One region of the Alsobacter sp. genome, then DNA from elsewhere that is predicted to be linked to it. Evidence: predicted binding sites of a transcription regulator. Region 1 holds the regulator's gene; each other region holds the start of a gene.
The links. The regulator PhoB, encoded in region 1, activates phosphate uptake and scavenging genes when phosphate is short. The targets are predictions, from matches to a motif close to TGTCATNNANCTGTCAT.
Positions count from the first base shown of each region.

Region 1 (4,683 bases):
GCTCGAGCTGCCAAGCTTCCGGGTCTCGGTCGGGCAGATCCTGCTGGGCATGGGAGACGTGTGCTGTGCAGCCGGCGTGCTCTACGTGCTCTTGCCTCAGGGCTATGGCGTGGAGTTCGCCACCTTCGCCGCCGTCTACGCGTTCGCCTGCCTTCTCGGCATCGTCAGCCACGCGCCGGGCGGGCTCGGCGTCTTCGAGGCGACCATGCTGCTCGCCTTCTGGCGGCTGCCCTATGAGGGGCTGATCGGGGCGCTGCTGCTTTTCCGCATCTGCTATTATCTCGTGCCGTTCGTGTCGGCTCTTCTGCTGCTGGGCGTCTACGAGATCTTCACCCGGCTCGCCGCCTACAGGACGCAAAAGGACGACGCGGCAGCACAGGACTGACATGTGCGCGTGAGAATCGTGTCTCATGCAGTCGCCGGACTGCAGAGGATTCGGGACATGGCCGCCCTTGAGGGCTTTGATGCGGGCGGGATCGTGGCGGCCACCCTGGGCGCCATCGCCGATCCCGTCATCCTGACGGACGGCCGCGGCACCGTGCTCCTGTTCAACCCGGCCGCCGCCGAAGCCTGGCCATCCCTGTCCACGGGCTGGCCGCTGTCCTTCTCGCTGCGAGCGCCGGACATCGTCTCGGCCGTCGAGCGGGTGCTGGCGGGGGAAGCCGCCGTCACCGGCGAGTATTCCGAGCGCGTGCCCGTGGAGCGGGTCTACGCCATGCGCGTCACCGCCATCACGCAGCAGACGCTGATCCAGCGCAACCGGCCGGCGGCGATGATCGTGCTGCGGGACGTGACCCCCGAGCGCCGGCTCGAGGCGATGCGGGTCGACTTCGTCGCCAATGCCAGCCACGAGCTGCGCACGCCCCTGGCCTCGGTGCTGGGCTTCATTGAGACCCTGCAGGGCCCGGCACGCAACGATCCCGCAGCGCGCGACCGGTTCCTCGGCATCATGCGGGTGCAGGCCCAGCGGATGGCGCGCCTCATCGACGACCTGCTCTCCCTTTCGCGCATCGAGATGATCGAGCACCGGCACCCCTCCACGGCGGTCGACCTGTCGGGCGTGGTGCGGCAAATGATCGACACGGTCCGCCCGCTGGCCGAGGAGCGCGGCGTCGTCGTCCACCCCGATCTGCCGCAAGGGCGGGTGATCGTGGCGGGTGACCGCGACGAGTTGCTGCGCGTCTGCGACAACCTGATCGAGAACGCGATCAAGTACGGCCAGAGCGGAGGCAGGGTCGACATCACGCTGGGCACGACGGGCGAACAACAGGCCTGCCTGGCTCAGCTGGCCGTGCGCGATTATGGGCCCGGCATCGCGCCGGAACATCTCCCCCGCCTCACCGAGCGCTTCTACCGCGTCGACACGGCCGACAGCCGCGAAAAGGGCGGCACCGGGCTTGGCCTGGCCATCGTCAAGCATATCGTCAACCGCCACCGCGGGCGCCTGACGATCGAGAGCCGGCCGGGCGAAGGCGCCACATTCCGTGTCACGCTGCCTCTGGTGACACAAGCACAGGAAGCAAACCCCTGAGCTGCAACGCCTAAACACGTCAACAGAACGTCACGCGCCGGTCATAGAAGAAGGTCCGTCAGAAGCCAGCGGAGTGACAGATGGCAACCGCGCCGCAGATCCTCATCGTCGAGGACGAAGAGCCCTTGACCATGCTTCTGCGCTACAACCTCGAGGCGGAGGGGTACGGCGTCGAATGCGTCGCACGCGGCGACGACGCCGAGGTGTCGCTGCGTGAGCGCAACTTCGACCTCGTCCTGCTCGACTGGATGCTCCCCGGCCTCTCCGGGATCGAGCTCTGCCGCCGCCTGCGGCAGCGCCCCGACACGCAGCGCCTCCCGGTCATCATGCTCACCGCCCGTGGCGAGGAGAGCGAACGCGTGCGGGGACTGGCCACCGGCGCCGACGACTACGTGGTGAAGCCCTTCTCGGTCCCCGAGCTGGTCGCCCGCGTGCGCGCCCTGCTGCGCCGGTCATCGCCCGGGCGCGTCGCCAGCCTGCTCGAGGCCGGCGACATCGTGCTCGACCGCGAGACCAAGCGCGTGCGCCGGTCCGGCCGCGAGCTCCACCTCGGCCCGACCGAGTTCCGCATGCTCGAGTTCCTGATGGAGAAGCCCGGCCGCGTCTACAGCCGGGCCCAGCTGCTCGACGGCGTCTGGGGCATCGACGCGGAAATCGACGAACGCACCGTCGACGTGCATGTCGGGCGCCTTCGCAAGGCCATCAACCGGCCCCGCGAGAAGGACCCGATCCGCACCGTGCGAGGGTCCGGTTATTCCTTCGACGAGACGTTCGGAAGGCGCTAAAGCCGGACCGCGCGTCTCCAGACACGCTTTGCGGCTGACGCTTGGGAAAAGAGCGGGTCTGAAGACCCGCGCTCCAAGGCTCACCGACGGCTCGGACCGCGCGTCTTCAGACGCGCTTTGCGCTGGCGCTTGGGAAAGAGCGGGTCTGGAGACCCGCGCTCCGAGGCTCACCGACGGCGCGGACCGCGCGTCTTCAGACGCGCTTTGCGGCTGGCGCTTGGGAGAAGAGCGGGTCTGAAGACCCGCCCTCCCAGGCTCACCGACGGCTCGGACCGCGCGTCTTCAGACGCGCTTTGCGCTGGCGCTTGGGAAAAGAGCGGGTCTGGAGACCCGCGCTCCGCGGCGCGCCGACGGCTCGGACCGCGCGGCTTCAGACGCGCGTTGCGGCTGGCGCTTGGGAAAAGAGCGGGCCTGGAGACCCGCGCCGCTGTCTGGCGTCAGCCGTGCGCGACGCGGACTGGCGGCATACCCTGGGCCTTGCGGTCGCGGCGGCGCTCCAGGGAGGGCTGGTAGGCGATCTGGGAGTGGTAGGGGCAGTAGGGCGTGCCGGGCGGTGACTTGGCGCCGCAGAACCGGAACTCCTCCGACGTGGGATCGCCATGCGGCCAGCGGCACATGGACTCGCGCAGCTCCATAATGGTGACGCGCTCGGAGATCGGGATCACCACGTCCGGCGAGGGAGCCGGCGCGATCTCGATGACCGGGGCGGGCATGGCCGGGGCGATAGGCTTGGGGCTCAGCGCCAGGTTCCCCCGCACGGGTGGCGAGTGCATCATCGGGTGGCTCGGAGCACGCGTCGCCTTGCGCGGACGGGCCGCCTGCGGAGCCGGCGCCTTGGTGCGACCGGACAGGCCCAGACGGTGAACCTTGCCGATGACGGCGTTGCGCGTCACGCCTCCCGCAAGTTCGCCAGCGATCTGGCTTGCGCTGAGACCCTGGTTCCAGAGCTTCTTGAGCAGTTCGACACGCTCGTCGGTCCAGGACATAGGCCTCATTCCCCGATTATTCTCAGTGCCTCGTACGTCGAATCCGGAAGTCCTCGCCGCCCCGGTATTCACGGGGCACGTGGAACACTTCACTCGACCTGTGGCTTGCCGCACCAGATGTCGTATTCGACAGGGGCGAACCTACGATATGGCGCGACTCCGGTGCAAGAGTCGGGCGACTCCTGATGGTGTTTTCCCCAGCGAACGTGGCGGGAAAGACTCACTTTCGAGGCACGCCAAAGGGTTGTAGCGGGCAAGCCCTTCATCCGATTCAGGAAATCGGAAACGAGCTCGCCAGCGACCTGATCGGCCCCCTCAGAAAGCCTCTTCCCAGCTGCGGCTGAGCCGCACGGCGGCGTTGATCAGGCCAACCAGCGAATAGGTCTGCGGGAAGTTGCCCCACAGCTCGCCGGTGCTGAGGTCGGCATCCTCGGAGAACAGGCCGAAGCTGTTGCGCTTGTGCAGGATGCGCTCGAACAGCTCGATCGCCTCGTCACGTCTTCCGATGGCGGCGAGTGCGTCCACATACCAGAAGGCGCAGACGAGGAAGCCCGTGTGCATGCGGCCGAAATCGTCCTCCACCGCATAGCGCAACAGCAGGTCTCCCCGCCGCAGATCCCGCCCGATGGCGTCCACGGTGGCGACGAAGCGCGGGTCGTCGGCCGCCAGGAAGTTCAGCTCGGCGAGCAGCAGAAGCGTGGCATCGAGGTCCTCGCCGTCGAAGGTCGAGACAAAGTGGCCCTTCTCGGCATTCCAGCAGCGCTCCTCGATGACGGAGCGCAGCCGCCGCGCCTGGTCGGCCCAGTACTCGCGCCGGTCCTCGCGGCCGACGGCCCGTGCAATGCGCTTCAGCCGGTCGCACGCGGCCCAGCACATGACGCTGGAGAAGGTGTGGACGGAGGCCTTGGTGCGCAGCTCCCAGGGGCCTGCATCGGGCTTGTCGAAGACCTCGACGGCCCGGGCGCCCAGCTTTTCCAGATGCGCGAAAAGCGCGTCGTTGCCGGCGCGGATCAGCCGCTTGTCGAGGAAGATGTGGGTGGCGGCGAGCACGACCGCGCCGTAGACGTCGTTCTGGACCTGCGTCCAGGCGGCATTGCCGACGCGCACGGGACCCATGCCGCGATAGCCGGCGAGCGCGGGGGCGATGCGCTCCTCGAGGTCGGCCGAGCGGGTGATGCCGAAGAGCGGCGCGATGTCCTCGATGTTGCCGACCTCGGCGTCCTCGACCACGTCGGCGATGAAGCCGAGATAATCCTCCATCGTCCGCGTCGTCCCGAGCCGGTTCAGGGCCTGGACCACGAAGTAGGCGTCGCGCAGCCAGCAGTAGCGATAGTCCCAGTTGCGCTGCGTGCCCGGCGCCTCAGGCACCGAGGTCGTCAGC
Region 1 covers NZ_JCACDK010000018.1:1,544,511-1,549,193, reverse strand. Annotated here, with positions in the region: gene AC5JCN_RS22200 (lysylphosphatidylglycerol synthase domain-containing protein) at 1-385, shown strand, start outside; gene AC5JCN_RS22195 (ATP-binding protein) at 443-1,531, shown strand; gene phoB (phosphate regulon transcriptional regulator PhoB) at 1,612-2,316, shown strand; gene AC5JCN_RS22185 (GcrA family cell cycle regulator) at 2,754-3,302, opposite strand; gene AC5JCN_RS22180 (glycoside hydrolase family 15 protein) at 3,618-4,683, opposite strand, start outside.

Region 2 (4,683 bases), on a different contig from region 1:
AACACACGGCTCGATCCCGCCATCATCGCCTTCTCCCTCGACCACGGCGAGGCGAAGATCGTCATCGTCGACCTCGAGTTCTCGGGCACGATGAAGGCCGCGCTGGAGCTCTGCACGGTCCGGCCTCTCGTCGTGAACTACGACGATCCCGAATACCGGGGTGGGGGCGAGCGCATCGGCGAAATCGAGTACGAGGACTTCGTCGCCGCCGGCGACGACGGCTACCGCCGCGCTTTCCCCTCGGACGAGTGGGACGCGATCTCGCTCAACTACACCTCCGGGACCACCGGAAACCCGAAAGGCGTTGTCTACCACCATCGCGGCGCCGCGCTGCTGGCGCAGGGCAACGTGCTTACCTGCGGCATGGCCAAGCATCCCGTCTACCTGTGGACACTGCCCATGTTCCACTGCAACGGCTGGTGCTTCCCGTGGTCCATCTCCGCCGCGGTCGGCACGCATGTCTGCCTGCGGCAGGTCCGTGCCAGGGCGATGTACGACGCCATCGCCGAGCACAGGGTCACTCATCTCTGCGGCGCGCCCATCGTCATGTCGACGCTGCTCAACGCACCCGATGCGGAGAAGCGCCCCCTGCCCCACGTCGTGGAGTTCTTCACGGCGGCCGCGCCGCCACCGGAGGCCGTGCTCGCCGGCATGAAGGCGGCGGGCTTCAACGTCACGCACCTCTACGGGCTGACGGAGACCTACGGCCCCGCCGTCGTCAACGACTGGCACCTGGACTGGGACGCGCTGGAGCCGGCGGCGCAGGCCGCGAAGAAGGCGCGCCAGGGTGTGCGCTATCTCGCTCTCGACGGGCTGGACGTCTTCGACCCCGCCACCATGACGCCAGTTCCGGCGGACGGTCAGACCATGGGCGAGGTGATGTTCCGCGGCAACATCGTGATGAAGGGCTACCTGAAGAACCCCAAGGCCACCGCAGAAGCCTTCGCCGGCGGCTGGTTCCACTCCGGCGATCTCGGGGTCAAGCACCCCGACGGCTACATCCAGCTGAAGGACCGGTCGAAGGACATCATCATCTCGGGCGGCGAGAACATTTCGTCGATCGAGGTGGAGGACGCGCTGTTCAAGCACCCGGCGGTGCAGGCCGCGGCCGTCGTCGCCAAGCCCGACGAGAAATGGGGCGAAACGCCGTGCGCGTTCATCGAGCTGAAGCCGGGGAAGACGGCCACTGCAGACGAGCTGATCGCCTGGTGCAGGCAGAACCTCGCGGGCTTCAAGTGCCCGCGTCACATCGTGTTCACGGAGTTGCCGAAGACCTCGACCGGCAAGATCCAGAAGTTCGTCCTGCGCGAGTTGGCGCGCGAAGCGTAGAGCCGGCACCCAGGGTGCGAACGCCCATCCACCCCAGAAACAAGGCCGCCGCGACCGGGAGGGGTCGCGGCGGCGAAACGCACTGACCTGCGGCGCGTTCAGGCGCCGTCACGCGGTCTGAACAGTCCTTCAGTGCACTGTCACGCTCGGTGACGCACTGTGCCGCAAACGTTCGATTTCGTCCTTTAGAAGAAGCTTCTTACGCTTCAATTCGACCAACTTCAGGTCGCTTCCCGCAGGATGAGTCTGCTCCTGCTCGATCTCACGCTCGAGTGCCCTGTGGCGGCGCTCGAGTTCAGCAAGATGGGACTGCAATGCCATGCAAAACCTCCCTGGGCTTACTGCAACAGCAGTGTGACACAGCCCTCCCACAGGGGAAATGGGAAACTATCGGAACGGCAAAAATGAGGTCGACAGCTTCGGACCGATTGGACGTAAGCCTGACCGGTTACGCCTGACGGACCGCTGTGCTAGAACGTGGAAACTCGCGCCGGTGGCCGAGGCGGAGCCCTGAACGCAGCTTCCATGCCCGATACGACCAGTGACCAGGACGACGGCGCCATACTCGCCGAACTGAACCGCCTTCGCACCGAACACCGCGACCTCGACGCCGCCATCAACGCGCTCGAAGGCATGACGGCGGCCGATCAGCTGCAGATCCAGCGCCTGAAAAAGCGCAAGCTGGCGCTCAAGGACCGCATCCGGGCGCTCTCCGACCAGGTCACGCCCGACATCATTGCATGAAGGAGCCCGCCTTGCGGGCCTTGGCGGCATAGAGCACGTGGTCGGCCGCCTCCAGCGAGGCCTCGATGCTCCGCCCCGGCCGCAGCGCCGTGACGCCCGCGCTCAGCTTGGCGCGCAGCGACAGCCCATGGAACGGGATCGTCGTCGCCTCGATCTGCTGCTCGACGTCGTCGATCTTGTCAGCGGCCGCCTCGTCGCCGACGTGCCAGAGGATGACGGCGAACTCGTCGCCGCCGATTCGGCCGACGATGTCGGAGGCGCGCACGCGCTCGGTGAGCAGGCGTCCCACCGCCCGCAGCACCTCGTCGCCCGCGGCATGGCCGTGCGTGTCGTTGGTGCGCTTGAAATCGTCGAGGTCGATGATGGCCAGCGCCACCGGGGCACCATAGCGGGCACTGTAGGAGGCGGCTCGCCGTAACTCGCGCATGAAGCCACGGCGGTTCAGCACGCCGGTCAGCTCGTCCACATGGGCGAGTTGCTCGAGCTCCCGGATCCGGGCCTTGGCGAGGGCGAGTTCCCGCCTCAGGTCGTCATCCGACCCATGCAGTGTTTCGAAGGGATGCAGCACGTCGTCGCTCAATTGCGTCAGATCCGGAGACTTGACGGGAGCTTGCGCCCCCTATGCCTCCAACTATACTCCGCGCCTCCGAATTTCCACTGCGCTCGCGTAGCAGTCTCAACCGAGGGTATACAATGGGTGGTAAAAAGCCGGTGGCTGTGATCATGGGCAGCCAATCCGACTGGGCCACCATGCGCCATTCGTGCGAGACGCTGGACGCTCTGGAGGTCGGTTACGAGGCCCGGATCGTCTCGGCGCACCGCACGCCGGACAGGCTCGTCGCCTTCGCCAAGGGCGCGCGGGACGCCGGCTTCAAGGTGGTGATCGCAGGCGCCGGCGGGGCCGCCCACCTGCCCGGGATGACGGCGGCGATGACCCCCCTGCCGGTGCTGGGTGTTCCGGTCGAATCGAAAGCCCTTTCCGGCCAGGACAGCCTTCTGTCCATTGTACAAATGCCGGCCGGCATCCCCGTTGGAACGCTGGCCATCGGCCGCGCGGGCGCGGTTAATGCAGCCCTGCTGGCGGCGGCTGTTCTCGCCCTCAACGACACGGCGCTGGCCGCCCGCATTGACGCCTACCGGGAGAGGCAGACGGCGTCCGTCGCCGAGCAGCCGTCCGGCGAGGCGTGAGATGCTGCGCCCCGGCGACACCATCGGGATTCTCGGCGGCGGCCAGCTTGCGCGCATGATCGCCCTCGCCGCGGCGCCGCTCGGACTGCGCTGCCATGTCTACGCGCCCGAAGCCGAAAGTTGCGCGTTTGACGTGTGTGCCGCGCGAACTATCGCGGCCTACGAGGACGAGGATGCGCTCGCCGCCTTCGCCTCCCAGGTTGCGGTGATCACCTACGAGTTCGAGAACGTGCCGGCCGCCACCGCCGCTTTCCTGGCCGCGCGGCGGCCGGTGCTGCCGGGACCCCGCGCCCTCGCCGTGACGCAGGACCGGCTGAGCGAGAAGGACTTCGTCGCCGGCATCGGCCTGCCGCTCGCCGCCTATCGGGCGGTCGATAACGAGGCGTCACTGGAGAGGGCGCTGGCGGAGCTCGGCCGTCCGGCCGTCCTGAAAACACGCCGCTTCGGCTATGACGGCAAGGGCCAGGCGATCATTCGCCCCGGCGACGAGCCGGCTGCCGCTTTCGAGAGGCTCGGGCGCCGCCCATGCGTCCTGGAAGCCTTCGTACCTTTCGTGCGGGAGGTGTCCGTGGTCGCCGCCCGCGGTACCGATGGAACAGTCGCAGCCTTCGACGTCTGCGAGAACGAGCATCGAGACCATATCCTGGCTTTCACCCGGCTTCCTGCGACGCTCGAGGCGGAGGCGGCGCACGCCGCGGCGGAGCACGCCGCCCGGATTGCGACGGCGCTCGACTATGTCGGCGTCCTCGCCGTCGAGTTCTTCGTGGTGGCCGACGGCGGGCGCGAGCGCGTCCTCGTCAATGAGATCGCGCCGCGCGTGCACAATTCCGGGCACTGGACCATCGAGGGCGCCGAGGCCTCCCAGTTCGAGCAGCACGTGCGGGCCGTGGCCGGCTGGCCACTCGGCTCGCCGAAGAGGCTCGGTGCGATCGAGATGGAGAACCTGATCGGCGCCGCAATCGAGCGCGGGCCCGCTATTCTGTCGGAGCGCGGCGCGCATCTGCACGACTACGGCAAAGGCGAGCACAGGCCCGGACGCAAGATGGGGCATGTCACGCGCGTGAGCACCTGAACCGGCACTGCCGGCCTCCAGTCTGCGCCTCAAAATTCGGCAGCACCGCCAGCGTTTGCCAACAATTCGCGCATGGACAAGGCCGGTCGATTCTGCTAGTTCACCGCATCCTGGTCCCGGGTCGCCTGCGATCCTCGACCCGAACCATTCAATTCCCATCAAGACACGGGGAAGGCATCGCGTGCAGGTTCTCGTTCGTGACAACAATGTCGACCAGGCTCTCAAGGCGCTGAAGAAGAAGATGCAGCGCGAGGGCATCTTCCGCGAAATGAAGCTCCGCGGTCATTACGAGAAGCCCTCCGAGAAGCGTGCCCGCGAGAAGGCCGAGGCCGTTCGCCGCGCCCGCAAGC
Region 2 covers NZ_JCACDK010000017.1:67,775-72,457, forward strand. Annotated here, with positions in the region: gene AC5JCN_RS13845 (acyl-CoA synthetase) at 1-1,329, shown strand, start outside; gene AC5JCN_RS13850 (YdcH family protein) at 1,459-1,650, opposite strand; gene AC5JCN_RS13855 (YdcH family protein) at 1,855-2,073, shown strand; gene AC5JCN_RS13860 (GGDEF domain-containing protein) at 2,063-2,653, opposite strand; gene purE (5-(carboxyamino)imidazole ribonucleotide mutase) at 2,767-3,261, shown strand; gene AC5JCN_RS13870 (5-(carboxyamino)imidazole ribonucleotide synthase) at 3,263-4,333, shown strand; gene rpsU (30S ribosomal protein S21) at 4,515-4,683, shown strand, end outside.
Region 2: a site for PhoB is predicted at 1,673-1,689, ahead of AC5JCN_RS13850 (YdcH family protein). Genes of this name have one in related genera too.

Region 3 (4,683 bases), on a different contig from region 1:
CATGCGGCCCTTGCGCAGCGGATCGAACAGGGCGAGCGGCTGCGTGGAGGGTACGAAGGCGAGGACGGAGTATTCCTGCCGGCCCTCGGCCCGGTAGTGGACGGTGAGCGCCGGGGCATCGAACTGGCCGGAGACGGACTGGTAGAAGGAGCGGTAGTCCTCCTCGGTTACGTCCGACTTGCGCTTCGTCCAGATGGCCGTGCCGTCGGCGAGGCGGCGCGGCTCGTCTCCAGGCTTCTCGACGAGGTCGACCGGCACGGGCACCGCGCTGGAATGCTCGCGCACGATCTGCTCGACGCGAAAGGCCTTGCCGTAATCCTCGTTGCCCTCGGCGAGGTGCAGCAGCACGCGGGTACCCCTGGCGGGGATCTCGGCCTCATCCGCCGGCTCGATCGTGTAGCTGCCCTGGCCGTCCGACGACCAGTGCCAGCCGTCCTGCGTTCCGGCGCGGCGCGTGAAGACGTCGACCTTCGAGGCCACCATGAAGGCCGAGTAGAAGCCGACGCCGAACTGCCCGATGAGGCGGGAGCCGTCGCCCTGCTCGCCCAGCGCGTCCATGAAGGCGCGCGTTCCCGAGCGCGCAATGGTGCCGAGGGCTTCCGCGAGATCCTCCCGCGTCATGCCGATGCCGTTGTCCTCGACCGCCAGCGTTTTGGCATCGGGATCGAGCAGGATGCGGATGGCGAGTTCACCACCGCCCTGCATCAACTCCTCGTCCTGCAAAGCGAGGGTGCGGAGCTTCTCGCAGGCATCGGCGCCGTTGGCGATGAGCTCGCGCAGGAAGATGTCGCGGTCCGAATAGACAGAATGGACCATCAGGTGGAGAAGGCGGGACACGTCCGCCTCGAAGGGGCGCTGCTCCATGGCAGCCGCCGTCGTCGTCTCTGATGTCACGGTGTCGCCTCATGAGCTGATGCTGCCGCCGGCAGCGCCGGCGGTGCGGCACGGATATCGCTGCCCGCGGCGTGGAATTCAAGCTCTCCTGCGCGCAAGGAAAAAGGGCCGGCTTGCGCCGGCCCTCAGGGACAGGGAACTGAATACTGAGGTTGGGTCCGGTCCACCAGGCCAGAGGGGCTGGGGGGCTGATAAATCCGGCAAGGCGAACCGGACCCGAGGCAACGATTGGAAGATCGCTGCCCAGTGGGGCGGGTGCACGGCCCGGCGGGGGCAAAATCGTGGCGGGTTTCACGGCCACGTGAGATCACTGCGCGGCTGCTGTGCGACCCGCCTGTACAGCGTCGGTCAGAGACGGCGTCCGGCCCCGCCCTCGGTTTCAATGCCCGGCGGATCGTGCCACAGTGCCTCCATGACAGGTTGATGTCGCAGCGGAGGCGCGATGAGCGACGGCGAGATCGCAGAGCCCGAGCGGGGAGCCCAGCCCCGCGATCCCGCAACGGGATCCATGGCAGCAGGGCTTCCCGCGCAGGTGACCTTCAGCAGGGACGAGTTGCGGTCGATCTTCGGCCTCTATGGCCGGAAAGTCGCCGCCGGGGAATGGCGGGACTACGCCATCGACTTCCGCCGGGAACAGGCCGTCTTCTCGGTCTTCCGCCGGACGGCCGAGTTCCCGCTCTACAGCATCGAGAAAAATCCGAAGATGGCGCGCCGCCAGGGTGCCTACTCGGTCGTTGCGGCCGGAGGTTTCATCCTCAAGCGCGGCCACGACCTCGCGCAGGTGCTGCGGGTGCTGGAACGCCCCGTGAAGCTGGTCGAGGCGTAGGCCCGGACCGCGGGTCTCCAGACCCGCTTCTACATCCGGGCGAACTGCGCGTCTGAAGACGCGCGCTCCTGAACAGAAGCGGCGTGTCTCTTGCCGTGAGATCCAACGAAAAAGGCCCCGGTGTGAGCCGGGGCCTTCCGCGTTTCGTGCCGCCAGAGCGTCAGTTGCTGTTACGCTGGCCGACGATCGAGAGCAGGAACTGGAACATGTTGATGAAGTCCAGGTACAGCGTCAGCGCGCCCATGATGGAAGCCTTGCCCATCATCGTCGCGTCGCCGGCGACGTAGTCGTACTGCTCCTTCAGGCGCTGCGTATCCCAGGCGGTCAGGCCGGCGAAGATCAGCACGCCGAGGACGCTGATGCCGAACTGGAAGGCTGAGCTGCCGATGAAGATGTTCACCACGCTCGCCAGCAGCAGGCCCCACACGCCCATCACCAGGAACGAGCCCATCGCCGACAGGCTGCGCTTGGTGGTGTAGCCGTAGAGCGAGAGGCCGCCGAACGCCGCGGCCGTGATGAACAGCGTCTGCACGATGCTGCCCAGCTTAAAGGCCACGAAGATCCACGACATGGACAGGCCCATCACCGCCGCGAAGGCGACGAAGGTCCCGAGCAGCGCGGTCTGGCTCATGCGCTCGAAGCGCCAAGAGAGCACGAAGACAAAGGCCAGCGGAGCGAGCATGATGACCCACTTGAGCGGGCTCATCCACAGCGCCTGGCCGAGCGGGGTCAGATAGCGTCCCGCGCCGATGGCGACCTCGCCGCCCGCGCTCGTCGTGGCCACCATGAAGGTGCCCCACGCCACGAGCGCCGACACGGCTAGCGCCAGCGTCATATAGTTGTAGATGCCGAGCATATAGGCCCGCAGGCCCTGGTCGTACTCGGCAGCCCCTGTCCGGGCTACGCCCGGCGACAGGGTGTAGGCGTTGCGATCATAGTTCGACATCTCATCCTCTCGACGAGCGGATCCGTTTCCCTCCCACCGGTGTATGCCCGGCAGTTGCGGTCAATATGTGTTGGCCTTGTCGAAGCTACAAGGGTCTTCCCGTCGCATCCTTGAGAAATTCCGAGTCGAGCGGTTTTGCCCGCCCAATCAGACAGTTCAAATCAGTGCACTCCAGAGTAGAAGCCGAATTTCTACTTACTGATCGCGTAGATACGATGCGGGCTTCTGCCCGAGAATCCGCCAGGTTCCGAAGAGACCAAGGAGCAACGTCACGCAGATCGCGCCGATCGCCGACATGATCCCGCCTGTTACCTGCCAGTCGAAGTCGAGCTTCATCAGCCGGGTAAGGATCCAGGCGGCGGCGGCTGATCCGGCAACTGTGCCGAAGAGGGCCGTGACTGCACCGAGCATCCCGTACTCCAGGAGAAACGCACCGAGCAGCCGCTTGCGCGTGGCACCCAGCGTCTTCAGGACAACGGCGTCGTAGACGCGCGCCCGGTGCCCCGCCGCGAGCGCCCCGGCCAGCACCAGCACGCTGGACAGCAGGGCGACGGCGCTGGCGCCCCGGATCGCCGTCGCGAGCTGGCCGACCACCTCGTTGACGGCATCGAGCGCGTCCTTGACGCGGACAGTGGTGACGTTCGGGAATTCCTTCGCCGAGGCCGAAACGACCGCGGCCTCCTGTTCCGGGGTCGCTCCGCCGGGGAAGGTAACGGTCGAGAGGTCGGTGTGGGGCGCGCCCGCGAAGGCGGAGGGCGAGAACACCATGACGAAGTTGATGCCGAGCGACTGCCATTCGACGCGGCGCAGATTGGCGATTTTCGCCGTCAGGTTCCGGCCCAGCACGTTGACGGTGAGGCTGTCGCCGATGCCGAGGCCGAGCCCCTTGGCGATCTCTGCATCGACGGAGACGAGGGGAGTGCCCTTGTAGTCGGCTGCCCACCATTCGCCGGCCGTGAGCTTGGAGCCGGCGGGGAGGGTGGCCGAATAGGTGATGCCGCGGTCGCCTTCCAGCACCCAGGCGGCGTTCTCCTCCGCCTTCACCTGTTCTGCGGGAACGCCCTTCACCGAAACGACCCGGCCGCGCATCATCGGCACGCGCTCCAGCGTGGCTGCAGGAGCGGCGGCGCGCAGCATCGTATCGAAGCGGTCGACCTGGCCGCTGGGAACGTCGAGGAAGAAGAAGCTCGGCGCCTTCTGCGGGAGCGAGCGCATCAGCTGGGCGCGGACCGAGGCGTCGATCACCGCGATGGTAACGAGCAGCGTCACACCCAGCCCCAGCGAGAGGACCAGCGACGGCGTCAGAGCGCCCGGCCGGTGGATGTTGGCGAGCGCCAGGCGGAACTCGGTCCGCTTCGGCCGGGGAAGCCGGCGCGCGCCGGCCATGATGGCAGCCGCGACGCCGCGCAGGAGCGCGAAGGCAATCGCCGTGCCGATGACGGCCGCCGTGGCGATGCGCGCATCGTAGGCGAGCAGGATGGCCGTCGCTGCCAGCGCGAGGACGGCCAGCGACACCATGATGACGTAACGCGGCCGCGGGCGCCTGATCTCGGGATCGACCTGGTCCCGGAAGAGCGCGGAGACTGGCACGTCATGGACCCGCCCCAGCGGCCAGAGCGAAAAGGCGAGCGCCGTCAGCAGCCCGTACACCGCGCCGAGGCCGAGTTCGCGCAGGTAGAGATGAGGCTCTAGCGGGATCGGCAGCAGATTGCCGACCACCCCGGCCAGGACGAAGGGCAGCGCCGCACCGATCGCGAGCCCGATCACGATTCCGAGCCCGGCGAGAACCGCGATCTCGGCGAGCGCGATCACGAACACCGCGCCGCCGGAGGCGCCCAGCGCTTTCAGCGTGGCGAGGCTCGCCGTGCGCCGCTCGACATAGGCGGACACCGCATTGGCGACACCGACGCCGCCCACGACGAGGGCGGCGAGCCCGACGAGCGTCAGGAACTGCGTGAAGCGCTCGATGTTGCGCTGGAACTGGGGCGCGGCGTTCACCCGCGACCGCACCTCGAAG
Region 3 covers NZ_JCACDK010000017.1:86,961-91,643, reverse strand. Annotated here, with positions in the region: gene htpG (molecular chaperone HtpG) at 1-864, opposite strand, end outside; gene AC5JCN_RS13970 (DUF2794 domain-containing protein) at 1,337-1,720, shown strand; gene AC5JCN_RS13965 (Bax inhibitor-1/YccA family protein) at 1,881-2,666, opposite strand; gene AC5JCN_RS13960 (ABC transporter permease) at 2,862-4,683, opposite strand, start outside.
Region 3: a site for PhoB is predicted at 1,307-1,323, ahead of AC5JCN_RS13970 (DUF2794 domain-containing protein). Genes of this name have one in related genera too.

Region 4 (4,683 bases), on a different contig from region 1:
TTCTTCAGCATGCCCTTGGTCAGCATGCGGTAGAGATAGCTGTCGTCATCGCTCGTCCAGGCGTTGGCGGCGACGTCGACGGTGCCCTGCGACAGGGCGAGCACGGCGTTCTCGTGGCTGCCGGCAAAGACGACCTTGTCGAAGAACTTCTCCGGCTCGATCTTCATCTTGTCGAGCTCGAAGCGCGGCACGTTGTTGCCGGAGGTCGAGTTGGGATCGACGAGGCCGAGGTTCTTGCCCTTCAGGTCGGCGATGGTCTTGTAGGGGCTGTCGGCCTTCACATAGAACACCGAATAGTAGCCCTTCGAGCCGTCATTGTTGACGTCGATGGCGAAGGCGTCGGTCTGCACGCCGGTGACGCGGGCGCGGGCGAAGCCGGCCGGGCCGTAATAGGCGATGTGGATGTTGCCCGAGCGCTGCCCCTCGATCATCGCGGCGTAGTCCTGCACGGTGCGGACCGTGACCTTCACGCCGAGTTCCTTCGAGAGATAGGCGGCGAACGGCGTGTAGCGGTCCATGACGCCACTGGCGTTCTCGGCCGGAACGATGGCGAAGACCAGCTCGGGATACTTGGCGCGCCAGTCCTCTGCAAAAGCCGGTGCGGCGGCAAAGGTGGCGCCCAGGGCGAGGGCGGCGACAACGTGGCGTCGGTTCAGCATGGGTTCGTCCTTTCGGGGATGAAGGGCAGACGGGGTCCGAGCCGCGGTCAGGCGGCGGATGGAACGGGGAGAGCGGCCGGTGACGGCGCGGCGGGGGCGTGCGCGTCCATGACGTCGCCGGCCTCCAGGCCATAGAGCTCGCGGGCGACGTCTTCGGTGAGAGCCTCCGGAACGTCGTCGAACACGACGCGGCCGCTGGCCATGCCGACCAGCCGGTCGCAATAGCTGCGGGCGAGGTCGAGGGAGTGCAGGTTGCACAGAACGGTGATGCCGAAATGACGGTTGATGCGCAGCAGCGCGTCCATCACCACTTTGGTGTTGCGCGGATCGAGCGACGCGATCGGTTCGTCGGCGAGGATGATCTTCGGCTCCTGCACGAGAGCCCTGGCAATTGCGACGCGCTGCTGCTGGCCGCCCGACAGGCTGTCGGCGCGCTGGGCCGCGAGCGAGGCGATGTCGAGCATTTCCAGCGCGGAAAGCGCGATGGCGCGGTCCTCCGGGGACCAGAGCCTGAGGACGGAGCCCAGCGTTCCTGCCTTGTTGAGGCGTCCGAGCAGGACGTTGGTCAGCACGTCGAGACGGCCGACGAGGTTGAACTGCTGGAAGATCATGGCGCAGTCGGCCCGCCAGTCTCTCAACGCCCGGCCGCGCAGGCCCGTGACGTCGACGCCGTCGGCCAGGATGCGGCCTGCAGTCGGCTCCTGCAGCCTGTTGATCATGCGCAGCAGCGTGGACTTGCCTGCGCCCGAACGGCCGATGACGCCGACAAAGGCTCCCTTGTCGACGGTGAGGTTAACGTCCTTCACCGCAGCCTTGGAGCCGAACGTGCGGCTCAGTCCCTCTATGGCAAGCATGCAAGCGCTCCGCGGAGTGGGCCTTGCGAGTCCGGTAGCGGGGCCGCGCAACGGTTTAGTGACACCGTCCACAGGCTTGAGCCGAGCCGTTCCGTCATGCGTTCGTCACAACGCGGTGGGAGCGCTGGCCGCCGGACCAGCCGGGCGGAGAACCCATGCCGAAGCTCTCGACCGAACCCCTCGTGCACGCCACGGCAATCACCAGCGGTTGCATCCTCGGCCGCTACACTGAGGTGGGTGCGCGGACGACGCTGCTTGAGACGGAACTCGGCGATTACAGCTACGTGGTCAACGACAGCGACATCGCCTATGCCCGGATCGGGCGCTTCTGCTCGATTGCCGCCCACACGCGGATCAACCCTGGCAACCACCCCATGCAGCGCGCCAGCCAGGCCCACTTCACCTACCGGGCGTCCGCCTACTTCGAGGGGGAAAGCGACGACGACGCCTTCTTCGCGTGGCGGCGCAGCTTTCCCGTGACGATCGGCCACGACGTGTGGATCGGCCACGGCGCCATCGTCCTGCCGGGGCGGTCCATCGGCACGGGAGCGGTCGTGGCGGCCGGCGCCGTCGTCACCAAGGACGTGCCGGCCTGGACCATCGTGGGTGGCAATCCCGCCCGTCCCATCCGGCGCCGCTTCGACGAGCGGGTCGCAGCGCGCCTCGAAGCGCTCGCGTGGTGGGAGTGGGATCACGAGCGGCTGCGCGAGGCCCTTCCTGCTTTCCGCTCCCTCCCGGCGGATGCGTTCTGCTCGCACTACGAGGAGAGCCGGGCGTGATCGGCGAAGCGCGCTACGCGGTGTACTTCGCGCCAGATCCCACCTCGGCGCTCTGGCGGTTCGGCAGCGCCGTCATCGGCTATGACGCCGCGACGGGCTTGGACCTGCCGCTTCTCGTTTGCAACGGCTGGGCGCCGGAAGCGTGGCTTGCGGCCACCGAGGAACCGCGCCGCTACGGCTTTCACGCCACGTTGAAGGCACCGTTCCGGCTGAGGGAGGGCCGCACGGAAGCGCAGCTTGTCCAGGCCCTCGCGGAGTTTGCGGCATCGCGGCCTCAGCCAGCGCCCGTGCCCCTGAAGGTCGAACTGGTGGACCGGTTTGTTGCGCTGATCCCGGCGGAGGACGCGCCGGACATCTCGGCCCTCGAAGCGGCTGTCCTGCACGCGTTCGAGCCGTTCCGGGCGCCATTGACCGCCCAGGAGCGGGATCGCCGCAGGCCGGAGACTCTCACGCCACGCCAGCTGCACGCGCTGGATCGGTGGGGTTACCCCCACGTGCTCGACGGTTTCCGGTTCCACATGACGCTGAGCGGCCGGCTCGAGCCCGACAGAGCCGCCGCAACACGCGACGCGCTCGCCAACCTCGCCGCAGATGCGGGGCTCGGACATCCTGCACCGGTGGACAAGCTCGCCCTGTTTCGCCAGGCCACGGCCGTGAGCCGGTTCACCATCGTCGCGGCAGAAACCCTGTCCAGCCCGGCCAAGGCCTGATCGCGCGCTGTCACAGCCCTGTCTCATGGCACGCGTACCGCGCCATCCCAGACGTCCCGTCGCGGGCGTGGTCTTCTGCGGCACAGGCACTTGATCAGCTCCAGGACTTCCGGCCCCACGACGCCCAGGCTGCTGGACGTGATCCGGTCAGGCTCTTCACAGCCGGGTAGACTCATGCCGACCCGGGTGCGGGCCTCTTGACGGGCGCGGGTTCGCTGCCCTTGTCTGGATCGCAGGAGCCGCGGAGCGCGCCCAATCCCGGAGCGCAAGGCTCGTCCGCGACCATGCCCTCTTCGCTCGAGGCGTTTCCCCTTGCAGACGACCGCTACAGCCGCGGGATCGTCTTCGGCTTCAGCTTCGACGAGGAGGGGAAGGCGCAGCCTCTTCCTCTCGGCGCTGCGCCGGACATCGCCGAGCCAGGGCCCGGCTACCTGTGGCTGCACGTCAATCTCGCCGACAATCGCGCGACGACGTGGCTGCACGGCCTCGATGCGCTTCCCGAGGAAGCCAAGGACGTGATGCTCGAGGCCGGCTCGCACGACCGCATCGATATCGCGGGTCACGTTTTGGCAGGTGCCTTTGTCGACATGCGCCTCGACTTCTCGAACGCGACGGAGGACATGGCGCAGCTGCGCTTCATCCTCGGGCCGCGCTTTCTGATCACCGGAAGGCGGCAATCCCTGCGCTCGATCGAGGCGACCCGTGCCTCGATTCTCGCGGGAACCGCGATCGACACCCCCATCGACCTCTTCGAGGCCATCGTGGACCGCGAAACCGATGCGCTCGCGACCGCGGCGACGCAACTGGCGCAGTCCGTGGACCGGATCGAGGACCGTATCCTCGGGGACCAGATCGACGACGAGCCGCAGAAGCTCGGCACGCTGCGGCGCCGTGCAGTCGGCCTTCACCGGCAGCTCGCGAGGCTGATGAGCCTGTTCCGGCGCGTCGAGCAGGCGCCGGCCTCGCGCCTGCCATCCGACATCAGGGCGGCTGCCGGGCGCATCGCGCAGCGCCTCGAATCGGTGAACCAGGAGGTGGTGTCCAGCCAGGACCGGGCCCGCCTCCTGCAGGACGAGGTGGCCGCGAAGATGGCGGCGCAAACAAACCGGCAGCTCTACGTGCTGTCGCTGCTCACCGCGGTGTTCCTGCCCGCCACGCTCGTCACCGGCCTCTTCGGCATGAACACGAAGGGGCTGCCTTGGGAGAGCGACGAACACGGCTTCCTGCTGGCCTCGCTCCTCGCCGGCGCAGCCGCGCTCCTGGTCTACGTCCTGCTGCGCCGCCTGACCGCCAGCCGCTGACAGTCCTCCCTCAGACTTTGATCCGCAGGTTGAACGTGGCGGCTCCTTTCGCGTTGTGCTCCAGCCGCGCCGGGTGGCGGAAAGGTCTTGTCTGATCTGGAGCACGGAAAGCGAGTGTCTCGGAGCCTCCCCCTCTCGTCGCAAGCGCACAGCACCGAAATCGCCAGGCTCCTTGCCGAGCTCGACTGGTCTCGTTCGCCGATCGGTGACCCCGAAGGCTGGCCTCAGAGCCTGAAGACGACCGTCGGTCTGATGCTGGCCGCGCAGGCACAGATCGTTCTGTTCTGGGGGCCGGAGTTCGTCGCCCTCTATAATGACTCCTATGCGCCGACGATCGGGGACAAGCATCCTCGCGCCCTCGGCCGCCCCGCCCGGGAGAA
Region 4 covers NZ_JCACDK010000011.1:485,114-489,796, reverse strand. Annotated here, with positions in the region: gene phnD (phosphonate ABC transporter substrate-binding protein) at 1-659, opposite strand, end outside; gene phnC (phosphonate ABC transporter ATP-binding protein) at 707-1,513, opposite strand; gene AC5JCN_RS09775 (DapH/DapD/GlmU-related protein) at 1,669-2,292, shown strand; gene AC5JCN_RS09770 (DUF1045 domain-containing protein) at 2,289-3,002, shown strand; gene AC5JCN_RS09765 (CorA family divalent cation transporter) at 3,287-4,303, shown strand; gene AC5JCN_RS09760 (PAS domain S-box protein) at 4,418-4,683, shown strand, end outside.
Region 4: a site for PhoB is predicted at 1,606-1,622, ahead of phnC (phosphonate ABC transporter ATP-binding protein). Genes of this name have one in related genera too.